Regions from separate parts of the Lysinibacillus sp. FSL K6-0057 genome, predicted to be linked through region 1. Evidence: riboswitches for the same ligand, from Rfam matches in the RefSeq annotation. Region 1 holds a riboswitch; the other holds the start of a gene.
The links. Region 1 has a riboswitch for FMN ahead of ribE (riboflavin synthase). Riboswitches for the same ligand answer to the same signal wherever they lie in the genome.
Positions count from the first base shown of each region.

Region 2: linked by a shared signal. The riboswitch ahead of MHB40_RS06525 (ECF transporter S component) and the one ahead of ribE (riboflavin synthase) in region 1 are both predicted to bind FMN.

Region 1 is NZ_CP152047.1:1,676,582-1,687,693, reverse strand. It holds gene MHB40_RS07970 (transcriptional regulator SplA domain-containing protein) at 1-176, opposite strand, end outside; gene MHB40_RS07965 (TldD/PmbA family protein) at 356-1,744, shown strand; gene MHB40_RS07960 (TldD/PmbA family protein) at 1,748-3,091, shown strand; gene MHB40_RS07955 (GNAT family N-acetyltransferase) at 3,277-4,122, opposite strand; gene MHB40_RS07950 (histidine phosphatase family protein) at 4,136-4,684, opposite strand; gene MHB40_RS07945 (ATP-binding protein) at 4,783-6,090, opposite strand; gene MHB40_RS07940 (spore germination protein) at 6,412-7,854, opposite strand; gene ribE (6,7-dimethyl-8-ribityllumazine synthase) at 8,009-8,476, opposite strand; gene ribB (3,4-dihydroxy-2-butanone-4-phosphate synthase) at 8,492-9,121, opposite strand; gene ribE (riboflavin synthase) at 9,148-9,786, opposite strand; FMN riboswitch at 10,004-10,129, opposite strand; FMN riboswitch at 10,245-10,370, opposite strand; gene MHB40_RS07920 (YibE/F family protein) at 10,591-11,112, shown strand, end outside.
Region 2 is NZ_CP152047.1:1,384,487-1,395,598, reverse strand. It holds gene glnA (type I glutamate--ammonia ligase) at 1-118, opposite strand, end outside; gene MHB40_RS06550 (SpoIIE family protein phosphatase) at 703-1,833, shown strand; gene MHB40_RS06545 (ATP-binding protein) at 1,840-2,259, shown strand; gene MHB40_RS06540 (methyl-accepting chemotaxis protein) at 2,289-3,986, shown strand; gene MHB40_RS06535 (STAS domain-containing protein) at 4,025-4,411, shown strand; gene MHB40_RS06530 (sodium-dependent transporter) at 4,466-5,812, opposite strand; gene MHB40_RS06525 (ECF transporter S component) at 6,054-6,641, opposite strand; FMN riboswitch at 6,860-7,046, opposite strand; gene MHB40_RS06520 (RNA polymerase subunit sigma) at 7,184-8,470, opposite strand; gene sigX (RNA polymerase sigma factor SigX) at 8,467-9,021, opposite strand; gene MHB40_RS06510 (ATP-binding protein) at 9,079-10,854, opposite strand; gene MHB40_RS06505 (response regulator transcription factor) at 10,847-11,112, opposite strand, start outside.

The DNA of each region.
Region 1 (11,112 bases):
AAAATTAACATGTCATTTGTGATTGGATAATATGTTTCAAATAAAAATAGCGCTAGCTCCTCTGGTTGCTCTGGATGATGTACCACTGCCGCTTCCTGTATATTCGTTACATCTTGAATATGTGGATTGCGGTAAAAAATATAAACAATATCTCCCACATCAAATGGTTGTTGCATCTCTTCACCTTCCTCTACCTTTCCATTAGTTTGGTGAAAATGTACAAAAAATATGTCATAAAAAATTTTATTAGCAATATACATACATTTGTGTGGTTATTTTCATCAGTTATTTAGGAAAATAGCATAATACAGAATTTTTTAATAATTTGGTATAATCAAGAAAAGGAGGAAGATACATGCTTAAACAATCGATTATAGAAAATGTGCTTGAAGCGGCTCTTGTAACAGGCGGTGATTTTTCTGAAATCTTCATTGAAGATAAGTACACCAATGAATTCCTATTACAAAGTGGAAAAATTGAACAAAGTATAGCTGGCCGTGATTTCGGTATCGGCATCCGGATTTTTTCAGGATTTCAAAGTATTTATACCTATACCAATGACTTTTCAGAGGAAGGTTTACTTGCAGCAGCCAAAAGAGCAGCATTAGCGATTAAAGGTGACGCATCGGGTACCATTCACCCACTTCATAAGGAAATCATCCCACCTATTCATCAAATCCTCCGTATGCCCAATACAGTGGAGCACGCAAGTAAAATAGCTATTATGCGTCAAGCAGACTCCATAGCACGAAATTATGATTCTCGTATTAGCCAAGCAAGGGTTCGCTATTTAGACGAACAACAAAACATACTAATTGCTAATTCTGAAGGCAAATTTGTAGAGGATACACGTGTTCACAGTAGACTCAGCATACAAGCGACTGCCACAGAAGGCAACGAAATCCAAACAGGCTTTTATGGACCTGGTGCACATGCAGGCTTTGAATTTATTGAGCAACTAGATCTAAACCACTATGCAGGAGAGGCTGCACGTATTGCTGTGACGATGCTTCATGCAGATGAATGTCCAAGTGGTAAATTCCCTGTCATTATTGATAACGAATTTGGTGGTGTCATTTTCCATGAAGCTTGCGGTCATGGCTTAGAAGCTACGGCTGTTGCTAAAAACAATTCTGTCTTTGCCAATCGTATTGGTGAAAGAGTGGCTCCTGAAATCGTTACATATATTGATGATGGCACACTTCCGAATGAATGGGGTTCGCTAAACATTGATGATGAAGGAGAAAAAACAAGAAGAAATATTTTAATTGAAAATGGCATATTAAAGGGCTACTTAATTGATAAGTTTAATGCTCGACGCATGAATGCTCAGCCAACAGGCTCTTCACGTCGCCAATCTTATCGATTTAATCCGACCTCACGTATGACCAATACTTACATCGCACCGGGAACATCTACCCCAGCAGATATAATTGCCTCTACGGAGTATGGCATTTATGCAAAATATATGGGTGGAGGACAAGTTTCCCCTACCACTGGTGATTATAATTTTGCGGTGATGGAAGCCTATATCGTCAAAGATGGCAAAATAGATCGTCCTGTGCGTGGCGCCACGCTCATTGGCAACGGAGCCAAGACATTGCAGTTAGTGGATCAAGTTGGGAATAATCTCGCTCATGGAGCAGGCATGTGTGGATCACTTAGTGGTAGCCTTCCTGTCAATGTCGGACAGCCGATGATTCGCGTAAGTGAAATAACTGTTGGTGGAACAAAGGGGGAATAAACTATGAGTATCACACAGTTCCAAAATAAACTTTTACAACAAGCAGCACTGGCTGGACTAACGGAAGCAGAAGTCTATTATGAACAGAAAACTTCTTTCCAATGTACACTGTATGAGGGTGAATTAGATAGCTACGAAACATCTGAGGATGGAGGTCTTAGTCTTCGAGGTCTCTATAAAGGCAAGATGGGCTATGCTTATACGGAAAAAGTAGATGATGATTCCATCTCTTTTTTAATTGACCATGTAAAAGCCAACGCAGAGGTACTAGATGAATATGAAGACCTCTCCATTTTTGAAGGCAGCCCGGAATATGCTGAGCACTCTTTTTACAATGAATCGTTAGCAGCTGTTAGTATTCCTGAAAAAATCGATATCCTACGTGCCATAGAACAGAAGATACGAGCATATGATCCTCGCATTGTTACGCTCGATTATTGTATACTCCAATACTATTCAACGGAGCGGACTTTAGCGAATAGTAAAAATTTATCTTTATCACATAAGGAAAATGGCTTAATCCTCTATCTTTCAACTGTGGTCAAAGAAGGAGACGAGTTAAAATCAGGTGAATATTTAATAACAACGAGAGATTTCCATGCACTTGATGTAAATGCTATTGCCAAGAAAGTTGCTGAGGAGGCACTTGCCAACTTAGGTGAACAGTCCATCCCTTCTAGCAAATACCCTATCCTTCTTCGTCATGATGCGGCAGCTGCACTACTTAGTACCTTTATGCCTATTTTTTCTGCCGAAAATGCACAAAAGAATCAGTCATTGTTAAAAGGAAAGGTGGGGCAGCGAGTCGCCTCTGAAGGGGTCACACTTCTCAATGCTCCTTATCATCCAGATGCGCTATCTGGTGGGAACTTTGATGGTGAAGGCGTTGCGACAAAACATCAAGCCATTATTGCTGATGGGACATTACAAACCCTTTTGCATAATCGGAAAACAGCTACTAAAGATGGCTGTGAAACAACAGGCCATGCAAAAAGAGAATCCTATAAAGAGACGCTGTCCATTGCTCCTCAAAACATATATATTGCACCTAGCCAAGATACACAGGACACATTAATCGCCTCTTTATCAGAAGGAGTACTTGTAACCAATTTATCAGGGCTTCATTCTGGTACGAATAGTATTTCAGGTGACTTCTCTGTTGCTGCACAAGGATTCCATATTCAAGACGGCAAAATTGCCTCACCCGTGAAGCAAATGACCATTGCGGGTAATTTCTTTAGCTTACTTAAAGATATAGAAGCCATTAGCTCCGATCTTTATTTTTTACCAAGCGGTCATGGTTCACCATCATTCATTGTTAAAGAACTAGCTGTAACCGTTGATTAATAGTAGAAAAGCGAGCCTCTCTTTAATCGGAAGCTCGCTCATTTTATTTGGATAAATCAATTTTTTATTTAATAAGTATATCGTCAATCCACCTGCAGTCATAAACAATAATTTTAAGTAGCTGGACAGCGTCAAAGCTAATACCTGATAATAAAACCGTTACAGCAAAGTAAAGTACAACCCACTTAAAATCGCTTTAACATCTGTACCTGCTCTGTCGTCACCTTAAGCCCATGCTTTAATAAATAGTTCGTTGCTGGGTTGCTTGCTAAGAAGTTCACTGTCGTCAAATGGACTTTATCTGTTGTAATACTTGCTAAAAACTGTGGAAGTAAATCTACATTACTTTCTTCAAGTATTACCAATTGGTAAAGTAGAATACGCTCCACCTCACCATGTTTATTCCACACGGTTTTGTATAGCATATAGCCCAGTGCTTCCTTGTTATCGTTATAAAACACCTTGGCTTCTCCCTGCTTCACACTCTGCCAGCTACACTGCCAAGGAACATCTTCCTGATAAAAAGATAGATGTGCTAGCTGTTCAGGACGAATGGTTGCTATATGAAGAGTGGCTGTAGATTCTGCTTTTGCTTCATACTCGCCACTTAAAAATAGTAAGTGATGAGTAATTACATAGCCATATTTTTCATATAAAGCAATGGCTATCTGGTTTTCCTTAATCGCTTCCAGCGTACCCATTTCTACGTTTTCCCGTTTATAGATGGCTAAGGTTTCCTCCATTAATAGGCGCGAGACTCCCTTACCACGATACGCTGGGGAAATACCTGTCCCCCCATTCCAAGCAATTTTTTTGCCATCGATGGTACGAAAGCCATTCATAACAATGGCAATCGGTTCATTTTGGTCGAAAACGACGATGGAATGCTCAGGAGATAGCCCCTCCCCCACTAGTCGCTGTAAAAACATTTCTGCTGTCATATTGATTTCAACAAAATAGCCTTCGAAGCCTTTGTTCCATGCTTTCAATATTTCCTCTAATGTACATTGCGCAACTGTTTTAATCTTCATATTTCCCCTCTTTTCAAATGGAATCTAATGTTGCTAAATGTTCTAAGGTTAGTTTTCTGACAATCTCATAACCTTGTCCTAGACCCCTCGGTTTTATGACAACCGTCCCCATATTCGAAATGACACCAAGTCCCACATCTCTTGGAAAGCTATGACCAATGATTACGCTATTCATGCCCTGTGGTGGTATGATTTCCAACATTGATGTAAGAGTCGTTAATATGCGAGTTTGCTCAACACTAGCAAGATTGCCACCTAACATAAAAATTTCAAACAAAAAGGGGTCGATTTGCACATTGTCAGTTGGAAATGCCAGGCGAGCTGTTTCAATCGTCCGACAGAAAGGGCTAGTAGTAATGGTGGAAAGGATGGGAATTTGCCAATAGCGTAGCATGTGACCATAATACATAGCCTCTCTATGACCATGATCGGACAAATTCCGTTGATTTCGACAACTGTGAAATGTTCCATAGGCTTGATCGACACCGACAGTTGCAGTCCCATGCCTTGCATATAAAGTGAGCCCACCCTTTCTCAATAACGCCAGGAGAGCCTTTTCCATTTTCTTCATCTCCTTCATCATATCACTTTCTACTTTGTAATGTATGTCCTATACATAGAAAAAAGCTCCCTACAATTTCTTGTAGAAAGCTTTTTCTATTATTTTATTGGAAGATGGACAATGGCAGTCGTTTCTAAATGTTTTGATGAATCAATTGAAATATGACCATTATATTTAGCAACAATTTCTTTCACAATAAATAAGCCTTGGCCTCTTAATCTACCATTCTCATGTTTTTTCGTTGAAAATCCTTGCTTAAATATTTGATCAGAATTCGCAATATTTGGCCCTGTATTAGTAATTTTAAATTCATACTGTGCCTCATCTGCTGAACAGCAAATTTTAATTTTACGTTGTTCCTCAGGTAATTCAACAGCAGCATCAATTGCGTTATCAATTAAATTAGATAGAATCTTGATTAAATCTGTCGTTTTAATCTTATTAAAGTCATCTTGAGAAATAGTAAAATCCATATCGATATTATGATTTTGAGCCGTTAATTTCTTCGTTTGCAATAATATGGATAAACCTGGATGATCAATATTTAATTTTAATGATTTAATCGCTTGCACTTCTTTGGATAGTGAAGATAAATATTGTTTAGCCTGATCTGTTTTTTCTAATTGTAATAAACCATGTAACACTTGAATATGATTCGTAAAATCATGACGAAGGGACGACACCGAGGTAATCAATGTTTTGATTTCTGCTAGGTACGTGTCCTCTGTAGCTCCAACTTCCTTCGCTACCTCTTTTTGATACCATCTTTGTAAAAATAAAAAAGAACCGATGACAATTAAAATAAGCACACCATTAAAAATAAAATTAAATAGGTTGTCTTCAATGACTTTACCCTTAATACCATTTAGCGTATCTGCACTGATGTCAATGCCTAAATACCCGATAATTTTCCCATTGTCATCTTTGATGGGTGCACCAACCGACAAATAAGACCCATGTACAGAATCATGAATTACCTCTGTGACATAGGTTTCACCGTTATAGGCCTTTTTAACTTGCTTTGCAGGAACAGTACAAACCACACCAATACCGAAGCCCTCTTTCATTTCTTTTGGCATCCCCGTAATCATGGCTATTGATACTTCTGGATTGTCCACCTTTAAGGTATAAACAAATAGTGCCCCTAGTTTTATTCTTGCATCGTTTAAATAATTTCTTACTTTCCAATAATAATCATTTTCCTGTGGATTATTTAAAAATTGCTGGTATGCATCCGTATCAATGGATGCAGCAATAGAATGAGCTGCCTCTAAACTTTGATTGGCAATCGACTCTTCAACGGTCTTTTTTATTTTTACATAGGATGTAAAGATGTTTAAACTTGTAAACAAACATAATAAAATCGTTGATAGAATTAATATTAGTTTTATTTTTCTATTTTTCATAAAAAGCGGTACTTCCTCATCTATAATATTCTAGAATATTATTATATTATAATTAACTCTATTTTTTGTTTGTAAAGCAAACATTGCTTGTCTATCCTACATAAATTAAAACACAAAATCAATTTTTATTTTATTCATACAAAAAATTTACACACCGTAACAAATAGTTTAATAATCCTTGACAAGAAAGTAAACTAAAAAGGTATGTAATCACATTTTATGTCTCATTTCCTATTTAAATGGAAAATAGAAAAGACCACTAAAGCAAAGGTCACAAAAAAGATCAGGTACCGACAATACCTGATCTTCTCTGGAATTTGCTTATTTTTTATCTGAAGTACGCGTTTGATCCTGTGGCTTTAAAAATGAAGGTCGCTTCGTATAGCTCTTTGGAGAGGGGCGCAATAATGATTTTCGAAGACTGCCCTTTTCGAAGTCTGCACTAAAGTTTATATAGGGCACACCCAGGACTTGCATATTAGCCGTATATAGCAGTATGAAAAAGACTGAAATAAAGAAACCAAATAAACCAAAAAACGCAGAAGCCATAATAATGATTAATCGAAAAATACTCATAGCCGTCACAAAGGATTGATTGACCAGTGTAAAAGCAGCAATACTTGAAATGGCAATCACAACAATCATGGAAGGACTTGTAACACCTGCTTTAATGGCAGCATCACCAATAATTAATCCTCCCACAACACTGATTGAGCCACTGATTGCACTTGGTAGACGCAAGTTGGCCTCCCGAAACAATTCAAACATAAATAGCATCATTAATATTTCAAGAATTGTTGGAAAAGGTAGCCCTGTTCTCGACTCAACAACCGTTGCAAGAAGAATAAAAGGAAGCTGCTCTTGATGATAAGTCGTCAACGCAAGCCACAAACCTGGTAATAGCATACTAATTAAGATCCCTACAATTCGAAGTAATCGCTCCAGTGAACTGACAATGATTGGATATTCATTATCCTCTGCCGATTTAAAGAGTAGCATAATATTTGTAGGCGTAATTAAAGCATAGGATACGCCATCAATCATTATTAATATTCGCCCATTAATTAATGACTGCAAAGCAAAATCAGGTCTTCCTGTATAATCATGTCTTGGAAGGATGGTTGCTGTCTTTTCGATTGTTTCCATTAACAAGTCACCATTGATAACAATATCCGTATCAATTTTTTGTAATTGAAGTCGAATTTGTTCCAGCATATTTAAATTCACAATGTCTTCCATATAAAGGATGGCTACTGTTGTTTTAGAGCGCTTGCCAATTTCTAATGTCTCAACACTAAAAGAATTAGTGGGTAATCGTTTTCTTAATAAAGCAATATTAATAAAAACATCTTCAATAAAGTCATCTCTAGGTCCTTTGACCACTAGTTCTAGTGTTGTTTCCCCAGGCTCTCGATTTGGTCTTTTTGAAATATCGCTAGAATAAAGTAACTGATTTTCTTCAAAATACAATAAGACATGGCCTTTATAGACTCTTGTCACTGCATCCTCTTTCGATAAAATCTTTTGTAAATAGGGTATGTGTAAATGCTGTTCGATTTCTTCCTCTAACATGTCCTCAGAGACTTTGCTTAACAAAGATTGAACACGTTGAACAACCACAGTTTGAAGTATTTGCTCATTGACCATTGCATCACAAGTTATCAAATGTACTGTATATTGCTGAAAATTATATTGTTGGAAAATCACATCAGCAGAGCGTTGAAATAGTGATTTCAACATATTCAAATTGATCATTTGTTCCATTGATGAAATACTTCTCATCTCCTACTGAGCCAGCTCAAGATTAGTACATTTATGAAAACAATCACCTTCAATAAATACACTTAAGCATATTTTTCCCACGGTTGTTCAAAATATTCAAAGAAACAAATGTTGTGACGAGTTATTCAAATTATCCTCAGCCAATCATTTTCTTTAGATTCGCCATCTCGATTGCAGACATTGCAGCATCATAGCCTTTATTACCAGATTTCGTGCCTGCTCTTTCAATCGCCTGTTCAATATTTTCAGTCGTGACAATACCGAAAATAACAGGTACATTCGTTGTTAACGATACATTGGCAATGCCTTTTGCTGATTCATTACAAACATAGTCATAATGAGTTGTAGAGCCACGAATAACGGTACCTAAACCAATAATGGCATCATATTTCTTTGTTTCTGCCAGTTGTTTCGCAATAAAAGGAACTTCAAAAGCCCCTGGAACCCATGCGACATCAATAGATGCGGGATCAACCCCATGGCGTGTTAAACCATCCATTGCTCCACCCAATAATTTGCTTGTAATGAACTCATTAAAACGACCTACAACTACTGCAATTTTTAAATCCGTTCCAATTAATTGTGCTTCAAATGTTTGACCCATTGTTCTTGCTCCTTTTTAAATAGAAATTTTATTTTTATTTGTGGATAACTGATTACGATAAACAACCAATGCTTCTATTGATATCATTTTTAAGCCATGATGTGCCGCGAACTTTGTCAGTTCCTCAAAACGAAGCATTTGCCCATCATCACCCATAATTTCACAAATAACACCTGCTGGTATACTATGACAAAGCTTCGCCAAATCAACTGTCGCTTCTGTATGCCCTCTCCGTTCTAACACACCATGCTCCTTCGCAATCAGCGGAAAAATATGACCTGGTCGACGAAAATCAGTCGGCTTAGCTTGCTTTTCTATCATTTTCTGTATTGTCAATGCACGCTCAAAGGCGCTAATCCCTGTCGTTGTATCTTCATGGTCAATACTCACCGTAAATGCGGTTTGATGGTTATCCGTATTGCGCTGAACCATCGGATGTAAATCTAGCTTTTGTGCGATCTGTTGCGAAATCGGTGTACAGATTAAACCTCTACCATAGGTTGCCATAAAGTTGATCGTTGCTGGTGTGATGAATTCAGCGAGTGCCAACAGATCTCCTTCATTTTCCCGATCCTCATCATCGACCACCACAATCATGTTGCCTTGCTTTAAATCCTCAATGGCTTCTTCAATTGTATGTAGCACGATTATCATCTCCTCATTCTGTTATTTTAAAAACCATGTTGTGCTAAATAATCTCTCGTAATTGTTGGCGCTACTTGCCCTTTTTTTAGTTGCTGTAAAATATATTTACCGACTAAATCTGTTTCGATATTAACGATTGCTCCAACCCTCTTCATACCTAAAACGGTTTCTTTGTAAGTATGAGGAATGAGTGAAATCGTGACACGATTCGCTTCAACATGAAAAAGGGTTAAGCTTGTGCCATCAATTGTTATGGAACCCTTCGGAATACAAAAGCTTGTTAGTTCTTCTGACATTTCAATATCCATATAAACGGCATTTGCTACTGGACGTATGCGCAAAATTTTACCGACGCCATCGACATGACCAGCAACAAAATGACCGCCAAATCGTCCATTAGCAGGCATGGCACGCTCCAAATTAACTGAATCACCTAGTGCCAGCTGCTGTAAATTTGTTGCTTTGACTGTTTCAGGCATAACATCCATTGTAAGCTGCTGATTAGTAAAATGTGTCACCGTTAAACAAACACCATTGACTGCTATACTGTCGCCAAGCTTGACATCCTCCGCTATCATGGCTGAATGAACCGTAATTTTCATACTGTCCCGATCGCTTTGCATAGCTTTTACGACACCAATATCCTCTACAAGCCCTGTAAACATTCCATCACCTACTCTTCTTATTAGCTCTTCTATCCTTCACTTTTGAAGTTTTATCCGTCATTTTTGAAAGTCTATCCACCTGTTTTTGTGTTTTATCCTTCTCCCTTCACTAATTAACAATAAATAAAAACCCCTTTCATCAAAGGGGTTTTGGGAGTATAAGACATCAACAAATAAGCCTACTTGAAAACGATTTTTTCCATAGACTGTCATCTCATTTGTTCTTCTCCCATCCAGACTATCACTGTCGGTTTTGGATTTGCACCAAATCAGCTTGCGCTCACGGACTTTGAATTGCTTCATCACCGCCGATTGGGAATTTCACCCTACCCCGAAGAACATCTTCTATTCGATTGTACTAAATAAAAAAACTTCCCAAAAGATGATTGGGAAGTGGCGTAATAAATGCATAGTCAAATAAACCTTCTAAATTAGAATCAATTTAAAAAGCTCGCATTTTTACCCTTCTCCCATCCAGACTGTCACTGTCGGTTTTGGATTTGCACCAAATCAGCTTGCGCTCACGGACTTTGAATTGCTTCATCACCGCCGATCGGGAATTTCACCCTACCCCGAAGGATACTTTTATTTAGCTAGTCTTACGATAACACTATTTTATTATATTATCCATCCTTCTTTTTAATTTTTTTTCGTCATATAAATTTTAAGCAGCTCTGACGTGACTTGATAAATGTAAAAGAAATTATTAAAATGATGACATTTAACCTGTTTGTGAAACTTCTCAATCAAAAAAACGTTCCTTTACAGGTGACTATTCAGTCTAGCAGTTTGGAGGTCATTTCCTTGACATTTTTAAAAAATATACCGTTTAAGCAATGTGTTTTCTATGCCTTATTAGCACTCTGTTGTGGAATTTCAATTGTTTTCGTCCATCATAATGAACAATTTTATGATCGACCGATAGCGGAAGTAATACAGGTGAACGTCACAGAATCGGAACCGATGACAGATATGTATGAGAATGAGGATGAATTGTTTACACAGGAAATTACGGCCATGATCAAAAATGGACAGTATAAGGGGCAATCCATTCATTTGATGAATGACTATTCTTCTTCTGGTGCTTTTGATCAAAAATACCATGTAGGTAATGAAATCTTTGTCACCATAGATAATCACGCAACACAATCAGGGTTAACAGGTACCATCCTCGATTTAAAACGTGATCAAACCATGATCATGATTGCGTGGATTTTTATTTTCGCCTTACTTATTATAGGCAAAAGACAGGGCTTGTTTTCTATCATTAGTTTGGTTGTCAATGCCTTAATCTTATCATTTGCATTAGATCTTTATGTTACACAT
Region 2 (11,112 bases), 290 kb from region 1:
TGACAGGCACTTCCACATTTTTAATTGTTCCTAATATATCTGTAAATTGTAGGCGAATAAATTTCACATTTTCTTCCTTCACTCGGCGTACAATATCTTCTTTTGTATAATGTTTCATTCTTCACCACTCCAATGTAATTTTAGTTAACATGTTATTTATTACTGTTCTTAAAATACATTAAAAATGGAGAATACGCAATATGTATGTAAGGTTTTATAACATGCATATTATCGAATATATTAATCCCTTTTTTAGATTAATTTTTTTATCACATTTCCTTCTAAAATAGCGTTCTTTCATCTTAAATAAAGGACAAAATTACTACTTTCTACAAAAGGTCTTTAGTCTTACAAAAATCCTTTGTCTGTCTAATGATTGGACAGTTTATTTGCATGATTAGGAGCGAAGCGTTTTCTACATCTTCATGCAGCAAATGCATATAACACAAGAACATTGCTAAAAACATAACCTTAGAACACTCTTCATGAGCTTGGATGTCAAAAACCCCATTGATTAAGTTTTACTTTATATCACAAAAGCCTTGTATAATGCCATATTTATTGGTAAATTTATAGCAAATTAGAATTTTAATTTATTCATATTATAAGTAAATACGGAGTATATATTATGGTTAGAAATCATTATGTTGGCTTCCAGGAAATATTTAGTTATAGATACATAAGGCGGTGAATTGAGTAGGCATGTCAGTATTAATTATTGGCAGCGTAAGTAATGATGTGCTGCGTCTGCAAAAATATTTTCATCGTATCGGCATCCCAAATATTCATTGCTTTTCAACAACGGAAGTAGCAATGAATTATTTAGTAGATTCATCTTTGAAAGATGAGCTAGAATTAATCGTACTCGACACTAAAATGACACTCAGAAATTGCGAGGAAATTTGTCAGCACATTCATGTACTTAAAAATTGGATAGAAGTCCCTATCCTTCTATCTACTACCTACGAAAAAACCATAACAATCGATAGGGTATTTGAAGCTGGTATTTTCGACTTTATTTTAAAACCTTTTGATTTCACTCAATTTAAGACTCGCATTCAAGTAGCCTTAAAATATCAGAGGGAAGCCACGCTTCGAAAGCAGCAGGAAAGTATGATTCAAAAAGATTTGTTTGTTGCAAAAAAATTCCAAAAGAATGCACTATCTCCCCCATTAAATCTTGAGCATATACAGGTTGATGGTCTTTATGTAACATCCAATACACTAGGAGGTGACATGTACTGCTGGTTTAAAATTAATGAACATTTAACCGCCATTCTTCTGTATGATGCAATGGGGCATGGTATCGCTGCATCACTCGTTACTATGTCCATTAGATCCTTATTAAAAGGAATGATTACGAAGTTAATTGATCCAGTAGCAGTAATTCAAGAACTTAACCGCCAAATATACGAGCTATTTTCTGATGATATGGACCGTTTTTTAATGACGGCAATCTACATACTTCTAGATACAAAAAACGGAACTTTGCACTATGTGAATGCGGCTCATCCTTCTGGTTTTTTATTTGGAAAATATGGAGAAACAGTCTTCCTCCCAGCGAATACACCTATCCTCGGACTATTCCCTACTATTCAAATAAATAAAAAAACAATACCTTTATCAGGCTGGCACCGCATCATTCTTTATACGGATGGATTATTAACATTAAACGAGCAAAATTCAATTGATATGGACTTTTTCTACAGTTATGCTTCACAGGAAAATAGCTATGCACTACAAAAGTTTTCTCAAAAATACAATTTATTTGATAATGATTACAGTGATGACATCACAGTCGTTTCAATAACAATTACATTAAAGGGTAGGTGATTGAAGATGGAATTCACACTCAATGTAAATCTTGATACACAAGCTATAGCCTTTATTGATCAAGTAATGGAGAATTATACAGAGTTATATAATCTACCTTATAAACGAGAATTACGATTTGTTGTACATGAATTAGTCATCAATGCCGTAGAGGCTATGGGGAAAATTGACACACCCTCTCAAAAGGAGATCCAAATACATGTAACGCAATCATACGAAGAAATAAAGATAACAGTCACTGATGAAGCAAAAGGTATTGCCGAATATGACTGGGACAAAGTTCTCCAATTCGATTTAGACGAACTTGATTATTCTGATCGTGGACGCGGTTTATTTTTTGTCAAAAATATGGTCGACCACATTTGGTTTGAAAATATTTCAGAAACAAAATTTTTAGTTGGTATTTCAAAAAAGATTCATATATAAAGTAAACGTAAAATTGGGGGCGTGTTTTAATGAAGTTATCTATACGAAAAAAAATGAATCTGCTTATATTTGGTTGTATTATCTTACTTACTTCCCTTTTAGCAGGAGTCAATTTTTTTGTTGCCAAGAACAATCTATTAGAAAGTGCTGATACAAAGCTTCTATCAGATATACAGGTAAGCTATGAATATTTAGACGCTAAATATCCTGGAGAATGGTCCATTAAAAACAACCAACTCTATAAGGGCGATATCAATATGGTAGAAAATTTCGAGGCAGCTGATAAAGTTGGAGAACTCACAAACGGGAATGCTGTATCCATCTTTCAAAATGATACTCGTATAAGTACCAATATAGTGGATAACGGTCAACGCGCTTTAAATACAAAAGTTTCTGACGAGGTTGCTACTGTTGTGCTAGGAGAAAAAAAGCGCTTTATCGGTTCTGCAAATGTCTTAGGAAGTTTGCATCAAGCAGCCTATGATCCTATAGTAAATAGCCAAGGGGAGGTTATCGGCGTATGGGCAACCGCTGTCCCTACCGCTCCTTATATAAGCATTGCCACAAAATCAGCACTGGAGAATGTAGCCATTTCCTTAGTGATTGCCATTGTGATGATTGGAGGAATTAGTTGGTTCTTACAAAAACAAATTGTTAATCCGATTAATATTCTAAGTACAAATGCCAAAGAGCTGGCAGAACTAAACTTAAATGTTAAACTGTTAAACCCGAAAGGCAAAGATGAAATCGCTGAATTAGCGCGCGCATTTAGTAGTATGAAAAATCATTTAACAGAGACGATAACGATTGTGGCTGGTAGCGCACATCAAATCGCAAAGTCGTCACACACTTTAGCAGAATCATCCCATCAAACAAGTGAAGCATCTAACCAAATCGCATTGACAATGAATGAAATTGCTGTTGGTACTACGACTCAATCCGACCAGGCTGAACGAATCGTTTCCATGATGCAAAAAACGATCGAGGAAGTATCAAAGAGCTTACAAAAGGCCGAAATCACTTTAAATAGCGCTATTGAATCAACTCATATCGCACGCAAAGGAGAAGAAGCCATCAATGAAGCGATTATGCATTTAGGTGATGTGACGAAAACTGTGTCTTATGCAACTGATTCTATCCAGAAGTTAGGCAAGCGCTCTGAAGAAATTGGTGGTATTATTACCGTTATCACAGGCATTGCTGAGCAAACGAATCTGTTAGCACTCAATGCAGCCATCGAGGCAGCACGAGCAGGCGATCAAGGAAAAGGCTTTGCTGTCGTTGCATCAGAGGTTCGTCAGCTAGCAGAACAGTCAAGTTTAGCAGCAGGACAAATTACAAATCTCATTAATGATATCCAAGCTGAAACTTCTGTGACGGTAAGGACGATGGAAAGCAATTTATTGGCGGTCGAGGAGCAAGTAACAATCATTAATAAAGGTGGAAGTGCTTTAAAAGAAATCGTGGAGAAAGTTGTCGAAACAGAAGAAGGTGTCGAACAAATGAAGGTTGCATTTACACATGTTAACGACAACTCCTTAGGTGTGCAACAAGCTATCCAAGATATTTCACGTATTATCGAAGACGCTGCAGCAGCTACAGAGGAGATTGCCGCGACTTCTGAAGAGCAATATGCGACAGTTGCAGAAATTACACAAAGTTCAGATGAGCTATCATCAATTGCTGATAATTTACAAAATGAAGTTAATAAATTTAAGTTTGAATAAATCCCCAAACAAGTAAAGAAAAATGGAGGCGCTATAGGATGAATCAGAAGAACATTGCAATGAATATTGACACAAAGGCTGATTATATTGTGATTGCGTTTACTGGCGATTTAGAATACGGGATAATCGAAGATATAAAGTCAGAGCTGCAAACACTTAGCTTGGACACAAAACACGGATACATTATCGATATGCAAAGGGTTACAAATATTGATAGCACTGGATTCGGTATGATCGTCAATTTCGCTAAGAAGGTGTCTGTAAAAGATAAAAAAATTGCCATTATTGTCGTCGATGATTTCATTCGCAACTTATTCGCTATTTCACAGGTTGATAAAGTATTCCCTATTGCCAAAAGCGAAGAACAAGCAAAGAAAATTATTAAAGAAGATTGGCTAGGAGAGCTATCACTTAACGAGTATTAATCCTTGTCATACTAAAAAAAGGTGTATTCCTGTTAGATGGAATACACCTTTTCTTTAATATTGCAGTAGCATATTAACAAACACGACAAGAATGATAATCGGTACGACAACTAACATTAACATACGATATGATGAATAATAGCCTTGTCCCATTTGACTACCCATTAACAATTCTCTTTTCACAAATTCTTTATCCACTACATGGGCAATAAAGATAGCAATGAATAAATTTCCTAATGGAAGCATGATGTTTGACACTAGAAAATCGGTTGCATCAAAAATACTTTTCTCAAAAATCGTTACATCCGATAGAACACTAGAAGAAAGTGCTGCTGGAATAGCTGCAATAAATACGACTATACCAAGTAAAAGTGTCCACATTGGACGGGATTTCTGACTATGTTCCATAAATGCCGCGACAATAATTTCATATAAACTAAATGATGACGTTAATGTGGCAAATAAAAATAGTAATAAAAACATCGCTAAAAATACTTCACCGAATGGCATTTGACTGAAAGCTGTTGGTAGCACCATAAATAGCAAGCCTGGACCCGCTGCTGGCTCTAAATCAAAAGCGAACACAACAGGGAAAATCGCTAATCCTGCTAAAAATGAGACTAGCACAGTTAACAGCACAACAGAACCTGCTGAATTTGGCAGACTTACATCCTTTTTTAGATAGGAACTATATGTAACAAGACAAGAGAATCCCACTGCTAACCCAAAGAACGATTGCCCCAGCGCTTCTAATAATGCCTTTCCAGTAATATTTGAGAAATCAGGCCATAAGAAGAATTTTACGCCCTCCATTGCCCCATCCAATGTAACAGCACGCACAACAAGGACAATGAACATTATAAAGAGTAGCGGCATCATCCATTTATTGGCCTTTTCGATCCCATTTTGTACACCTAACGAAATCACAAGTACATTGGCTAATGTAAACAATACTAAACCAACTAGCGTAATCCAAGGCGTACCTATAATTTTTCCAAATAGTTCAGCAGGATCTACTGCTGGATCGATTACAGCGCCAGCAACACCGAGCCCGCTATAAATAAAGATCCAACCTCCAACTACACTATAAAAAGTTAATAATAAAAAACAACCTAGTACACCCATTCGACCAATCCAAGCCCAGCTTGGCTTTGTCGGAGCAATTTTTTTATATGCCGTTACAGCCTCCGATTGTGTACCACGCCCCAAAACATACTCGGACAATAGCATTGGTAACCCTATTAACAAGGTAAATAACACAAAGATTAGGAAAAACGCTCCCCCACCACTTTGTCCCGTTACATAGGGTAGTTTCCAAATTGCCCCTAGTCCAATTGCAGCACCCGCTGATGCTAGAATAAATCCTAATTTACTAGACCACTGTCCCTTTTGTTCACTCATCTCTTCAAACTCCTCAAACATTCTAAACTCTTCCCTATTTTACATGAAAATATAGCTTTCGACTAGGTCATAATGATAAAGTACTAGATAGCTTGCTTACTCCATTACTTTTTTCTATGTTTATCCGTTAGTTTTGCCTTTCTTTCCGTTCCTTTTAGTAATTTATCCGTTACACCTTAAACCCTATCCATCATTCCTTCAACAAAAAACCTCGGGTATATTCACCCGAGGTTAGCGTATATTATTTTGATATATAGATAGAACGCTGACGGTCGATCCATTTGCGCATTGTTGTAAATAAAAACGCCATAATAGCCGTTAATAAAATACCTTTCACAATGTTAAATGGTAAAATCCCAGCGACAATCATTTTATAAAGTGAGTCACCTACAACAGGTTCCATTCCTAAGAAGTATGTGTACATTGGTAAAAATACTACATAGTTTAAAATACTCATGCCTACTGCCATAACGACTGTACCTGTTGCTAAACCTCCAACAAGACCAGCAATTGTTTTAAAGCGATTAAAAATAAAGCTTACTGGTAAAATAAATAAAATGCCTGTTGTAAAGTTAGCAATATGACCTACTGGCACACCTGTTGGCGTTCCTGAGAAAATCCAATCCAATACATTTTTAAATAACTCTACTAAAATACCAGCTACAGGCCCCATTGTGATGGCTGCTATTAATGCAGGCATATCACTAAAGTCCACTTCCAAAAATGCTGGGAACGGCGGAATCGGGAAATTAAAAAGCATTAATAAAAACGAAATACTGCTCAGCATACCAATCGTAATAAACGATTGAAGTTTAACATTCTTCTTCATAGAAAACTCTCTCCTCTTTGCTGATTCAATCTCGCAAGAAGAAAGGTGACGATCTTTCAATTGTTAGCATGAAAAAACCCTTATGCATGAAAAAGCACAAGGGAGAAAGGCATGACGAATAAGCGTCAATATAAACTATTTTTTGAGCACTGTTTAAAAAGCTCTACAAAAAAGCGCTCGGCTATAGTTCACTTCATAACAATGAATGACGATCGTACCTCCATCTTCTCCCATCCAGACTTTAACTGTCGGCCTTGGAATCACACCAAGTCAGCCATGCAAATAAATTTGCACAGGTCGCGGGCTGAAGAGTGTAGCATAAACCATTCGAGTTAATGAAAAACATTAACGGTTTACCACTCTATTACCGCCGGTCGGGATTTTCACCCTGCCCCGAAGATGAATCATATTATTTTATACTACAACCTTACTATAATTAATTATCAAGAAAAAGTAAATAGTTCTGCTTAAAAAAATCCGATTAGATTTGTATGTATTATAAAAATGGAGCATTCCATGCTACAGGAATGCTCCATTTTTGACTAAGGCATATATTGTTTATTTGGCCCCACAGGCTTTGGCAAATACGTTTTCAAATCGAATCCTTCCCAGCTTTCTTGGACCACATTATCTAAGCGTAATTGTTGGCCAAAGCCAGCAGCAGTTAACATCATGGCCTCAATCAATTGCGTGGCGCGGATTGGCTCCATCGATGCTAAATCTAAGGGGATATCAAATGTAACGACGACACCTTCCGCTTCCTCTTTCACGGTATAAGTCACGTTTTCAGGAACAACTGTTACATAAACATCATCATTTTTGTTTTTCATGAGTGTAAGTGCCTCTGTAACATTTGCAAATGTTTGACGGAAATCTGGTGACAGATATTCCGCACCATTACCATCTTGGTATAAATAATAATTAAAATGTTTGGCGTTTGTTAATGACATAGCTTGGCTTGGCTCGCCCTCTTGAGAAAACTCATAAGGTGTGCCATCTTCATTTTGAATCTCCACTTCCGTATATTCAGAATCTGAGAATGTATCTTCCAAAGTTCCTTTATACTCATTGACGGTAGCTGAAGCAACATCATAGTCATTGTCCTTTGGTAAAACGTGGACAAGCTTGTCTTCCTTCTCCTTCAGTTCACCTTTAAAAGGATGATAATCTGTAAACCCTTTGGCTTCTTCATCAATTTGAGGAGCGTATTTCTCATACATCTGTAGAGTAGAAGGTTTTTCTGTTCCAAAATCAGTTGCTACACGCTCATTTGGTATCACATATGTCATTGGCACACTTTCCGCATCACGTCCTGCTAAACCAATACGGAAAACGACAGCATCTTTCACATCTTCCTCATAGACAGATGACCGTAAAGATAACATGCGCTCATGCTCCGATACAATACTGGATTGAAGCGCTTCATCCTGCGTAGCAGCGTCTTTAGCAGAACGATCTTCCTGTAAAGTAGCGTAATTAGCCGTTTCTGGAGTACTAGCTAGATCTTTTTGGCTAGCATCATTATTCATGAACATGGAGCCAACGAGTACCGTTAGCGCGAAAACTGCTGCTACACTCGTAAAAATCGGCATTCTTCGGAACTTAAATCGTGATGGTCGTTCATCTTGGATCAAAGGTTTACTTTCTTGTTGTGCTTCTTCATTCTCTATAGGTTGTTGTATCGCTTCTTGAAGGTGACTATTATCCTGCAAGCGAGCATCTGCCATTAACCGATTTAATATTTCTTCTTTTGAACGGTGGTCAGAAAGCTTAGGGGCATTGTTCAATACATATTCAAGCTGTTCATCATCAAATGGCTTATGCGTCATTGCCGTTTCGCCTCCTGTTCTCTAATCGGCTGTAGCTGTTGCCTTAAAAATTTAATGGCTCGATGCTGGGTCGTTTTTACCTTAGCTTCTGTCCAATCTAGTATTTGCGCTGTTTCTGCGATCGATAAGTCCTGAAAATAGCGCATTATAATGACCATTTTTTGGTCGCCTGTACAGTTTTCAAGTGCTGATTCTACCTGCATAAATTCATCACTGGCCTGTAGCATATCTTCCGGTGATGGTGTGGTTGAATGGAGCTGTTCCGTTTCCCAGTCAAAGAAATCATGTGAATGCTTTTGGCGTACAGCTTGCTTTCTAAAATGATCAATCGCTACATTTTTGGCAATAGCAAATAGCCATGTTTTCTCACTACTATTCCCTGCAAATTGATCATATGAGCGCAACACTCGTACATAAACTTCATGTGCTAAATCTTCGGCAAGTGTACGGTTTTTTACTAAATATATTAAAAACTGAAACACGTCTTGGTGATATGCATCGTATAGTCGATGGAACACGGAGTCATTCAAAGCACTCCACCCCCGTTCTATAATATTTGTCGTCTTACATTCATAGAAGTTACAGCCAATTAATAGCAATACATGTTATTAATCGAACGGTAAATAAAACGTGAAGGTCGTACCCTCTTTCAGCACACTGTCTACCATAATATTACCTGAGTGTGCCTTCACAATATTTCTAGCAATGGCTAAGCCGAGACCAGTTCCGCCTTTGGAACGGGTACGTGCCTTATCGGCTTTGTAAAAGCGTTCAAAGACATATGGTAAGTCATCCTGAGGAATGCCATGCCCTGTATCTTGAACAGATATTTTAGCAAATGTCGGCTCCTGCTCGATTTTTACAGTCACAGACCCTTCATCTGTATGTCTAAGTGCATTATCGACTAAATTTGTAAGCACTTGTTCAATCCGATCCTCATCAATATTAATCATGGCCTCGTCATTAAATTCACTGTCAAATTGCAGACGAACGTGCTTTTCCTTTGCTACCTGAGCAAATTTTTGTGTAATACGCTCGAATGTCGAATTGATCGGTAATTCATCTTTATAAAGCGTCATATGCCCTGATTCCATGCGTGCCAAATCTAATAGATCTGTCACAAGGCGACCCATTCGCTTCGATTCATCATAAATGATTTTGGTAATCTCATTACGCTCTTCCTGATCCTGAATAAAATCATCGTCCATTAATGCTTCAGAGTAACCTTGTAGCATAGCAATCGGTGTCCTTAGTTCGTGAGAGACATTGGCTATAAAATCGGATCTTAGTTTTTCTAAGCGATGTTGTTCAGTCATATCACGAATAACAGCCACAGCCCCACGTATCATTTCACCACTATAGAGAGGACTAATCGTAAATGTGTAGTAGTTGCCGTCCATTTCAATTTCCTCTTCTAGTTTATCCTCAAACATCAGCACATGATCAAGCATATGATACAGCTCTGGAGGGATAGGCTTTGCACTTTGCGAGCCTTTATTCACAAACCACTTTTGCATTAAACGTTCTGCTGGTGGGTTACTTAATAATATTGTACGATCACGGTTAAAGGTAATCACTGCATCTGTCATAGAAGTCAAAATATTCGAAAGCTGTTCGTTTTCTTGATTAATAACCTCTAAATTATGCTTTAATTGACGGCCCATTTGATTGAAGGCAACGGCAAGTTGACCAATTTCGTCATTTTGCGTTGTAGGCATTTTCGCTTCAAAATTCCCTTTCGCGATTTCAAAAGCCAACTCACGCATTTTTCTTAATGGCGAAGTAATACGTGAAGAAAGGAAAAATGCGAAGAATGTCGTCAGCACAAATGCTATGAAGGCAGCTAAAAAGACAATTTTCGTTGTTTCCTTAGACGTTTTATGTAGCGCATCTGGGCTTTGATAGATGAAGACAGCTCCATGTACTGTATTTTCAACATTTAGGGGGAAACCAAGTACGACATACGATTCCATCTTTTCTTGATCAGTAGAAGAAGGCATCATCATTTCTTTAATAATGGGTTCATCTGATTGAAACACTTCATGAAAAGATTTATTGGCTAAAATAGTATCTTGTATTTCTTTTTTGTTGACACCCTCCTGCATTGCAAAGGATACTTCAACATGGCTTATCGCAATCAATGCATTGGTCCCTGTAGGTAAAATATCTTTTAATAATTCCGAAGTAGATTCTGCTGTTTCATTGTCATCTACTATACTTGCCACTGTTGCAGCTGTCTGACGCAATGAAATTTCTGCTTGCTGCATATGATAATTTTGAAGAAATTCAAGCATTAATACCGTGAAAACAAATAATACAAATGAAACGAGAAGCAATATGGTTACCCATAGCTTCCCGACAACACTATTCCATATTCTATTCATTGACAACCTCAAATTTGTATCCAACGCCCCAAACTGTCACAATCATTTTAGCAGCGTTTTCAGAAACTCGGTTGAGCTTTTCACGTAACCGTTTTACGTGTGTATCCACTGTACGTAAATCACCAAAGAAGTCATAATGCCATACTTCTTTTAGTAGTTGTTCACGGTCAAATACTTTGTCTGGCGATTTCGCTAAGAAATACAGTAATTCATACTCTTTTGGTGTTAAATTGACCTCAATCCCCTCTGCTGTTACAC